3 linked regions of the Martelella endophytica genome follow. The protein of the gene in region 1 binds, or shares a complex with, the protein of each later gene. Links are inferred from orthologs where the notes say so. Each region holds a gene or a part of one and is shown in the gene's direction. Other genes may lie near its edges.

Region 1 (3,591 bases):
TTGTGCCCATGAAAACGGCGCGGCGGCAGAAGGGTCAAACGCTTGCGGGACGACCCGAAGAGCGTATTCATCGCCCCCTTTCAACGGGGCAAGTCAAACTTGGTTCCGACTGGTCTAACATGAGAACGAAGCGACATTTTCTTCCGACAGCCGGCCGCCCCGAGATGGGCACCCGGCTGATTCGCGAAGGCTTCGCTTTCGTGTCGCTGCGCCCGTCGGACAGTCATTCATCCGGCGCGTGCGCAGATGACCGTTTCCATAGCAGAACTTTTGTCAGCCTGGGAAGCGGCGTGCGACAGCGCCGAGGAGCACTTCTTTCATGGCAGACAAAATGCTTATCGACGCCTCTCACGAAGAGGAGACGCGCGTCGTCGTCGTACGCGGAAATCGTATAGAGGAGTTCGATTTCGAATCGCAGCATAAGAAACAGCTGCGCGGCAATATCTATCTGGCGAAGGTGACCCGGGTCGAGCCCTCCCTGCAGGCGGCCTTCGTCGATTATGGCGGCAATCGCCACGGCTTCCTCGCCTTCTCCGAAATCCATCCGGATTACTACCAGATCCCGCTCGCCGATCGCGAGGCGTTGCTGCGTGAAGCGGCTGCCGACGCCGATGATGGCGACGACGAACCAACGACGAGCGAGCCGGCCGAAGCCGCGGCCGAGGCCGCCAATCAGCCGAAGCCACGCACCCGTCGCGGCAAGGCACGCTCGCGCGGCAAGACGGCCGACGCGGACAAGAGCGAAACCGCCGGCGAAGAGAACACCGCCGAGGCTGCCGAAGCCCCCGCTGAGGCCACTGCCGAAGCGACCGAGGCCGAAAAGCCGAAGCCGCGCCGTCGCCGCCGGACCACCAAGGCCAAGGCTGCCGAGGGCGAGGCCGAGAATGCCGAGACCGCGAGCGACGCATCCGACGACGATGACGACAGCTCGCCGACCAGCATGGCCGCGAAAGTCGATTCCGACACGATCTCCGAAGACATCGACGATGACGACACGGTTGAATCCGTCGGCGCCGAAGATGCGATGGAAGAAGTTCCGGAGCACGAGCACCGCCGCGTGCGCAAGCAGTACCGCATCCAGGAAGTCATCAAGCGCCGGCAGATCCTGCTGGTGCAGGTGGCCAAGGAAGAACGCGGCAACAAGGGCGCGGCCCTGACGACCTATCTCTCGCTTGCCGGCCGCTATTCGGTGCTGATGCCGAACACGGCGCGTGGCGGCGGCATTTCGCGCAAGATCACCAATCCGGCTGACCGCAAGCGGCTGAAGGAAGTGGCCAAGGGCCTTGAAGTGCCGCAGGGCATGGGCGTGATCCTGCGTACAGCCGGCGCCAACCGCACCAAGGCCGAGGTCAAGCGCGACTTCGAATATCTGATGCGCCTTTGGGAAAACGTCCGCACCAAGACGCTGACGTCGACAGCGCCCTGTCTGGTCTACGAGGAAGGCAGCCTGATCAAGCGCTCCATCCGCGACCTCTATAACAAGGATATCAATGAAGTCATCGTTTCCGGCGACGAGGGTTACCGCGAGGCGAAGGACTTCATGAAGATGCTGATGCCGAGCCACGCCAAGGTGGTTCAGCGCTATCGCGACGTCCACCCGATCTACTCGCGCTCCGGCATCGAAGCCCAGCTCGATCGCATGCTGCAGCCGCAGGTGACGCTGAAATCTGGCGGCTATCTGATCATCAACCAGACCGAAGCACTGGTGGCGATCGACGTGAACTCCGGGCGTTCGACCCGTGAACACTCGATCGAGGACACCGCGCTGCAGACAAACCTGGAGGCGGCCGAGGAAGTCGCGCGCCAGCTTCGCCTGCGCGACCTTGCCGGCCTCGTCGTCATCGACTTCATCGACATGGAAGAAAAGCGCAACAACCGCGCCGTCGAGAAGAAGCTGAAGGATTGCCTGAAGAACGACCGCGCCCGCATCCAGGTCGGCCGCATCTCGCATTTCGGCCTGCTGGAAATGTCGCGCCAGCGCATCCGCGCCTCGGTTCTGGAATCGACCACGCAGGTCTGCAGCCATTGCGGCGGCACCGGCCACGTCCTGTCGCAGTCTTCGGTTGCCCTGCACGTCCTGCGTGGCGTCGAGGAATACCTGCTGAAGAACACCACGCACAACATCACCGTGCGCACGACGCCCGACATTGCGCTCTACCTGCTGAACCAGAAGCGCAACACGATCGTCGACTATGAAAACCGCTTCGGCCTCGAAATCATCATTTCGTCGGATGCCGATTTGGAGAACACCCATTTCGAGATCGACCGTGGCGAGCCCGTCGCCGAGCCGGTGAAGATCGAAACGCTGTTCAACTTCGCCGAAGAACCGGAAGACGATGTCGCTGACATCATCGAGGAAACGCCGGACGAGGATGAAGCCGAGGAAGCGACGTCGAACAACGATAATGGCAACAATGGTGGCGAAGAGCAGAGCCGCTCGCGCCGCAAGCGCCGCCGCCGTCGTGGCGGACGGAGCGGCAACGGCCAGCAGTCTGCCGACGCCGAAAACGGTTCGCAGGCCGATGCATCCGATGATGATGACGGCGATGACGATGCCCAGCAGAACGCCATTGCGGATGCTGCCACCGACGACGAGCGCCCGTCCAAGCGCAAGCGTCGCCGTGGCAAGCGTGGCGGCCGCCGCAATCGCAGCGAAGGCGACGACGAGCAGACGAACGGCTCGGAGGCCAGCAATGACGAAGCCGGCGAGACCGACAATGCTGAAGACACGGTAGCAGCGAACGAAGCCGAGGCTCCCGCGCAGGAGCCGGCAGAAGCTGCTCCCGCCGTGGCAGGCACGACTGAGGCCGTTTCCGAGGAAGCCAAGCCGGCTGCCGAAGAAGAGCCCAAGGCCGAAGTGGTCGTTGGCGAAGATGAGGCCATGGCTGAAATCGAAGGCCGCAAGCCGCGCCGCCGTCGCCGCAAGCCCAAGGAAGAGGCAGAAGCCCCCGAGGAAGCACCTGTCGAAAGCCCCGAGGAGCCGGTGACAGCGGAGACCGCCGCGGAAACAGAGGCCGTCGAAACCGCAGCCACGGAACTCGATGACGCCGCAGCCGTTGCCGAAGAGCCGGCCGTTGAGGCAGCCCCTGCCGAGCAGACCGATACGCCGAAGCGCGCCAACCGCGCCTCGAACGTTTCGCACTCCGAGCCGGTCGTGACCTCGAATGGCGCGCAGGAAACCGATGAAGAGCCCTCCAAGCCGAAGCGCGGCTGGTGGAACCGTCGCGGCTTCTTCTGAGCCTCAAGCATCTGACTGATTTCAGACGCCGCCGTTTTCGAACGGCGGCGTTTTCGTTTCCGTTCGGGTCTGATGCCTCACCGGTTCAGCGGCGGCCCTTCGAAGACATGGCCGGCATATTGCGGCAGGTCGTCGGAAATCTGGTGCCACGGCGCCTTGGAGGTGACGAAGATGTGCTCACTCGGCGTGATAGACGGTGGTTCGTCCAGCGTGCCCATGGTGACATGGATATAGGCGCCTTCGCGCACCCGCGAGTAAAGCAGCGACCCGCAACGGGAACAATGGGCGTCGTGCGTGGTCGCATCGCCGTAGAAGAACAGCGGCGCGTCGGCCTCGATCGCGAACTTCTCGGA
Region 2 (3,024 bases), 760 kb from region 1 along the record:
GGAACAGTGCGCCGAGGTTGCAACCGTCGTCGATGTTCTGCAGATCCCGGCCTTTCTGTCGCGCCAGACCGATCTTCTGATCGCGGCTGCGAAGACCGGACGGGTGATCAACGTCAAGAAGGGACAGTTCCTTGCACCCTGGGACATGAAGAACGTGCTTGCCAAGATCGTCGACAGCGGCAATCCGAACGTGTTGCTGTGCGAGCGCGGCGCCTCCTTCGGCTATAACACGCTCGTCTCCGACATGCGCTCGCTGCCGATCATGGCCTCGACCGGTGCGCCGGTGATCTTCGATGCCACCCATTCGGTGCAACAGCCGGGCGGGCAGGGCGGTTCTACCGGCGGTCAGCGCGAATTCGTCGAAACGCTGGCACGGGCGGCCGTCGCCGTCGGCGTTGCCGGCGTTTTCATCGAAACCCATCAGGACCCGGACAATGCCCCTTCCGACGGCCCCAACATGGTACCGCTGAAGGACATGCCCAGGCTTCTGGACAAGCTCTTGGCTTTTGACGCCATTGCAAAGGACAGGTAAAGTCCGGCTGAATTGCCGACGGACACTACGCGTTTTTCGGGAGCTCTCGTCAAAAATCTTTCATTCGTCATAGTACTGGTGGAACAACTGCATTATGCAATCTCGCTGGAAGCGCGCGGATGCCCAAGGCCGCGAATAAAAGCGTGACCGTTTCACCGCTGCAATGCGGTTCATTCAATAACAAGTCGACAGGTAGGCAAACATGACGACAATCACCGACATTCTCGCCCGTGAAATTCTCGACAGCCGTGGCAATCCCACGGTCGAGGTTGATGTGTATCTGGAAGACGGCACCATTGGCCGCGCCGCCGTGCCCTCGGGTGCCTCGACCGGCGCCCACGAGGCTGTCGAGCTGCGCGATGGCGGCTCCCGCTATCTCGGCAAGGGTGTCGAGAAGGCCGTCAACGCCGTCAATACCGAAATCCTCGAAGCCGTCGTCGGCATGGATGCCGAAAACCAGATGGAAATCGATCAGACCATGATCGAGCTCGACGGCACCCACAACAAGGGCCGCCTCGGCGCCAACGCCATTCTCGGCGTTTCGCTGGCGACCGCCAAGGCTGCTGCCACCGCCTCCGGCCTGCCGCTCTACCGTTATGTCGGCGGCACCTTCGCCCACCTCCTGCCGGTTCCGATGATGAACATCATCAATGGCGGCGAACATGCCGACAACCCGATCGACTTCCAGGAATTCATGATCATGCCGATCGGCGCCGAGACAATGCGCGATGCCGTTCGCATGGGCTCGGAAATCTTCCACACGCTGAAGAAAGAGCTTTCGGCCGGTGGCTACAACACTGCGATCGGTGACGAGGGCGGTTTCGCACCGGCTCTGGAAAGCACCACCTCGGCGCTCGATTTCGTCATGAAGTCGATCGAAAAGGCCGGCTACAAGCCGGGCGACGACGTCTACCTCGCCATGGATGCCGCCTCGACCGAATTCTACAAGGACGGCAAGTACGTCATGGAAGGCGAAGGCAAGACCTTCGATTCGGGCGAAATGGCCGCCTATCTCGCCGATCTGATCGGCCGCTACCCGATCTTCTCGATCGAAGATGGCCTCGCCGAAGACGACTGGGACGGCTGGAAGGAACTGACTTCGCTGATCGGCGGCAAGTGCCAGCTCGTCGGCGACGACCTGTTCGTCACCAACACCCAGCGCCTGAAGGACGGCATCAAGATGGGCGTCGGCAACTCGCTGCTCGTCAAGGTCAACCAGATCGGCTCGCTGACCGAAACGCTCGACGCCGTCGAGACCGCCCACAAGGCCGGTTACACCAGCGTCATGTCGCACCGCTCCGGCGAAACCGAAGACGCGACGATCGCCGATCTCGCGGTTGCCACCAACTGCGGCCAGATCAAGACCGGTTCGCTGTCGCGCTCTGACCGTCTGGCCAAGTACAACCAGCTCATCCGCATCGAGGAAGAGCTCGGCGCCCAGGCCGTCTTCGCCGGCCGTTCGATCCTGAAGGGCTGAGCCCGGTCAGCCGGTCGAAAGCCATTTCGACAAAGAGCCCGCGGTGTCGCACCGCGGGCTTTATTTTTGTGCGCAAGACGCCATATACATGAGCCCGATCCGAATCCTCCCAGGATAAGCCCCGAACCAAGTCCCAAGACAAGGAACCGCGCCCATGACCCAGTATGACTACGACCTCTTCGTGATCGGCGGCGGATCCGGCGGTGTGCGCGCCGCGCGCCTGGCCGCAAGCATGGGCAAAAAGGTCGCTATCGCCGAGGAATACCGCTTCGGCGGCACCTGCGTCATTCGCGGTTGCGTGCCGAAGAAGCTCTTCGTCTATGCTTCGCAGTATCCCGAACACTTCGAGGACGCGGCAGGCTATGGCTGGACGGTTGGCGAAAGCAGCTTCTCCTGGCCGGCGCTGATCGCCGCCAAGGACAAGGAGATTGCCCGTCTCGAAGGGCTCTATCGCAAGGGCCTGGAGAACAACGGCGCGGAAATTCTGGAAACCCGGGCCGAACTTGCCGGCGAACATCGCGTGCGCCTGCTTTCCTCCGGTCGGGAGGTGACAGCCGAGAAGATCCTGATCGCGGTCGGCGGGCGTCCCAATCCGCACCCGGAAATGCCGGGATCCGAGCTCTGCATCTCCTCCAACGAGGCCTTCCATCTGGAAGAACTGCCGAAGTCGATCGCGATCACCGGCGGCGGCTACATCGCCGTCGAGTTCGCCAACATCTTTGCCGGTCTCGGGGTCGAGACCACGCTGATCTATCGCGGCGAGGAGATTCTCCGCGGCTTCGACATGGACATGCGCACCAACCTGCGTGAAGCCATGGAAAAGAAGGGTATCCGCGTCGTCTGCCGCGATACGATCGTTGACGTTGCCGAGGCAGCGGATGGCCGGCTGAAGGCGGTGACCCACAACGGTGACGTCTTCAATGTCGACAAGGTGATGATGGCGCTCGGGCGGCTACCCAACACAAAGGGCCTCGGTCTCGAATCGGTTGGCGTCGAGCTGGATGCGAAGGGCGCG
Region 3 (3,141 bases), 1.7 Mb from region 1 along the record:
TCACCGAGCGGATCACCAACCTCACCGAACACTTCAAGGACCACAAGAAGGATAACCATTCCCGCCGTGGTCTGCTGACGCTGGTTTCGACCCGCCGTTCGCTGCTCGACTATCTGAAGCGCGTTGACGAAAGCCGCTATACGACCCTCATCGGTCGTCTCGGCATCCGTCGCTAAGCTTTATCTTCCGGCGGGCGTTTGCGCCCGCCGGTTTTCATTGCGCCCGACCGGGCGCCGGTCTCCACACCGTGGCAGGGTGAAGATCTGACAACGCGGCCCCTGCGGGCCGCAGGCCGAAACGGACCTGTCATGGGGCAGGATTGCAGGCTGCTTGGCACTCTCAAGCTGCCCGTTGTCTTGCCCATGATACGTCGAATGAAACGCTGAAAGCGCCTCTGATTTCCGATCGGAAAGAAGCGGTCGCTTTTCTGTAAGAGGACAAGACATGTTCAACACCCACACTGTGGAAATCGAGTGGGCCGGACGCACGCTCAAGCTTGAGACCGGCAAGATTGCCCGTCAGGCTGACGGCGCCGTGCTCGCGACCTACGGCGAGACCGCCGTTCTTGCGACCGTCGTCTCCGCCAAGGAGCCGAAGCCGGGCCAGGATTTCTTCCCGCTCACCGTCAACTATCAGGAAAAGACCTACGCAGCCGGCAAGATCCCCGGCGGCTATTTCAAGCGCGAAGGTCGCCCGAGCGAAAACGAAACCCTGGTTTCGCGTCTGATCGACCGTCCGATCCGCCCGCTCTTCCCTGATGGCTACAAGAACGACACCCAGGTCATCGTGACCGTTCTCCAGCACGATCTTGAGAACAACCCCGACATCCTGGCCATGGTCGCAACGTCCGCGGCGCTGACGCTTTCCGGCGTTCCCTTCATGGGCCCGATCGGCGGCGCGCGCGTTGGCTACATCAACGGCGAATACGTTCTGAACCCGCACATCGACGAAATGCCCGAAACCGCGCTCGACCTCGTTGTCGCCGGTACGGGTGATGCCGTCCTGATGGTGGAATCGGAAGCCAAGGAACTGCCGGAAGACGTCATGCTCGGCGCCGTCATGTTCGGCCACAAGGGCTTCCAGCCGGTCATCGACGCGATCATCAAGCTCGCCGAAGTTGCCGCCAAGGAGCCGCGCGAATTCGAACCGGAAGATTTCTCCGAACTCGAAGCCGACATGCTCTCCTTCATCGAGGGCGAACTGCGCGAAGCCTACAAGATCACCGAGAAGGCTGCCCGCTACGCCGCCGTTGACGCCTGCAAGGCGAAGGTGAAGGAACGCTACGCTCCTGCCGAAGGCGAGGAAGCCAAGTACACGGCCGAGGAAATCGGCACGGTGTTCAAGCATCTTCAGGCCAAGATCGTCCGCTGGAACATTCTCGACACCAAGAGCCGTATCGACGGCCGCGATCTCGAGACCGTTCGTCCGATCGTCTCCGAAGTCGGCATCCTGCTGCGCACGCACGGTTCGGCGCTGTTCACCCGCGGTGAAACGCAGGCCATGGTCGTTGCCACGCTTGGCACCGGCGAAGACGAGCAGTATGTCGATGCCCTGACTGGCATGTACAAGGAACGCTTCCTGCTGCATTACAACTTCCCGCCCTATTCGGTCGGTGAAACGGGCCGCATGGGCTCCCCGGGCCGCCGCGAAATCGGCCACGGCAAGCTTGCATGGCGCGCCATCCGCCCGATGCTGCCGTCTGCGGAGCAGTTCCCCTACACGCTGCGCGTCGTCTCCGAAATCACCGAATCCAACGGTTCGTCCTCGATGGCGACCGTCTGCGGTACCTCGCTGGCGCTCATGGATGCCGGCGTGCCGCTCGCCAAGCCCGTTGCCGGTATCGCCATGGGCCTGATCCTCGAAGGCGATCGCTTCGCGGTTCTCTCCGACATTCTCGGTGACGAGGATCACCTCGGCGACATGGACTTCAAGGTTGCCGGTACTGCCGATGGCATCACCTCGCTGCAGATGGACATCAAGATCGCCGGCATCACCGAAGAGATCATGAAGGTCGCGCTCGGCCAGGCTCAGGGCGGTCGCTCGCACATTCTCGGCGAAATGGCCAATGCCCTTTCCGAAAGCCGTGGCCAGCTCGGCGAGTTCGCTCCGCGCATCGAAGTCATGAACATTGCGGTCGACAAGATCCGCGACGTCATCGGCTCCGGCGGCAAGGTCATCCGCGAAATCGTCGAGAAGACCGGCGCCAAGATCAACATCGAGGATGACGGCACGATCAAGATCGCTTCGTCTTCGGCCAAGGAAATCGAGGCCGCCAAGAAGTGGATCCACTCGATCGTCGACGAGCCGGAACTGAACGCGATCTACGAAGGCACGGTCGTCAAGACCGCCGACTTCGGCGCTTTCGTCAACTTCTTCGGCCCCCGCGACGGTCTCGTCCACATCTCGCAGCTGGCGCAGGAACGCGTTGCCAAGACCACCGATGTGGTCAAGGAAGGCGACAAGGTCTGGGTCAAGCTCATCGGCTTCGATGAGCGCGGCAAGGTCAAGCTGTCGATGAAGGTCGTCGATCAGGAAAGCGGCAAGGAACTGCCGAAGCCCGAGCGCAAGAAGGACGACGCTGCCGAGTAAGGTGTCGTCCCCGACGGAGGAATGACCTTGCCGATGGTCCCCTTCAATCTCCTTCCTTGAGGGGGAGATGTCGCGCAAGCGACAGAGAGGGGTGCAGCGGTTCCCATTTTCTCTGAACTCGTGGCTTGCGGTTCACCCCCCCCTCTTCCCCTGTCGGGGCATCTCCCCCTCAAGGGGGGAGAATGAGGGAAGGCGTAAGCCAAAATGACAGGCGTGAGCAGCATCGCTCGCGCCTTTTTCAATAGGTGCGGCACATGCGCGAAACCCTGAAAACCCTTTTCCATCCCTTCGACACCGGCGTTCTGCCGCCGCCCACCGGGCGCGCGCTGTTTCTGGGCGCCGAGGCTGGCTATCGCCTGCCGGACGGTTTTGCCGCCGAGATCGAGGCCGTGCAGCCGTTCCGCCCGTTCTATACGGCGCTGGAGCGCGCTGGCGTCACCGTCGCCCCGGAAGCCGGCGAGGGGCCTTATGACCTCTCGTTCATCCTCCTCACCAAGCATCGTGGCGAGAACGAGAACCGCATCGCCGAGGCGCTGACGAAGACCGTTCCGG

What was found.
Region 2: the proteins of TM49_RS13005 (region 1) and eno are in contact, whole or in part, in a solved structure (PDB 2FYM), measured with the Escherichia coli proteins. The link is inferred for Martelella endophytica from one-to-one orthologs.
Region 3: the proteins of TM49_RS13005 (region 1) and pnp are in contact, whole or in part, in a cryo-EM structure (PDB 9QH0), measured with the Escherichia coli proteins. The link is inferred for Martelella endophytica from one-to-one orthologs.

What each region holds. Positions count from the first base shown.
Region 1 is NZ_CP010803.1:2,860,354-2,863,944, reverse strand. The notes cover bases 1-3,438. They hold TM49_RS13005 (Rne/Rng family ribonuclease), read left to right. Parts: upstream 1-319; coding sequence 320-3,238; downstream 3,239-3,438. Other genes in these bases: TM49_RS13000 (GFA family protein), read right to left, coding at 3,316-3,438. Also shown: more of TM49_RS13000, read right to left, coding at 3,439-3,591. UniProt on the Escherichia coli protein: Endoribonuclease that plays a central role in RNA processing and decay. Required for the maturation of 5S and 16S rRNAs and the majority of tRNAs. Also involved in the degradation of most mRNAs.
Region 2 is NZ_CP010803.1:3,621,727-3,624,750, reverse strand. Bases 1-2,871 are described here. They hold eno (phosphopyruvate hydratase), read left to right. Parts: upstream 1-734; coding sequence 735-2,009; downstream 2,010-2,871. Other genes in these bases: gor (glutathione-disulfide reductase), read left to right, coding at 2,164-2,871; kdsA (3-deoxy-8-phosphooctulonate synthase), read left to right, coding at 1-532. In the rest of the region: more of gor, read left to right, coding at 2,872-3,024. UniProt on the Escherichia coli protein: Catalyzes the reversible conversion of 2-phosphoglycerate (2-PG) into phosphoenolpyruvate (PEP). It is essential for the degradation of carbohydrates via glycolysis.
Region 3 is NZ_CP010803.1:4,519,883-4,523,023, reverse strand. The notes cover bases 29-3,016. They hold pnp (polyribonucleotide nucleotidyltransferase), read left to right. Parts: upstream 29-444; coding sequence 445-2,589; downstream 2,590-3,016. Other genes in these bases: TM49_RS21085 (class I SAM-dependent methyltransferase), read left to right, coding at 2,844-3,016; rpsO (30S ribosomal protein S15), read left to right, coding at 29-176. Outside these bases: more of rpsO, read left to right, coding at 1-28; more of TM49_RS21085, read left to right, coding at 3,017-3,141. UniProt on the Escherichia coli protein: Involved in mRNA degradation. Catalyzes the phosphorolysis of single-stranded polyribonucleotides processively in the 3'- to 5'-direction. Also involved, along with RNase II, in tRNA processing.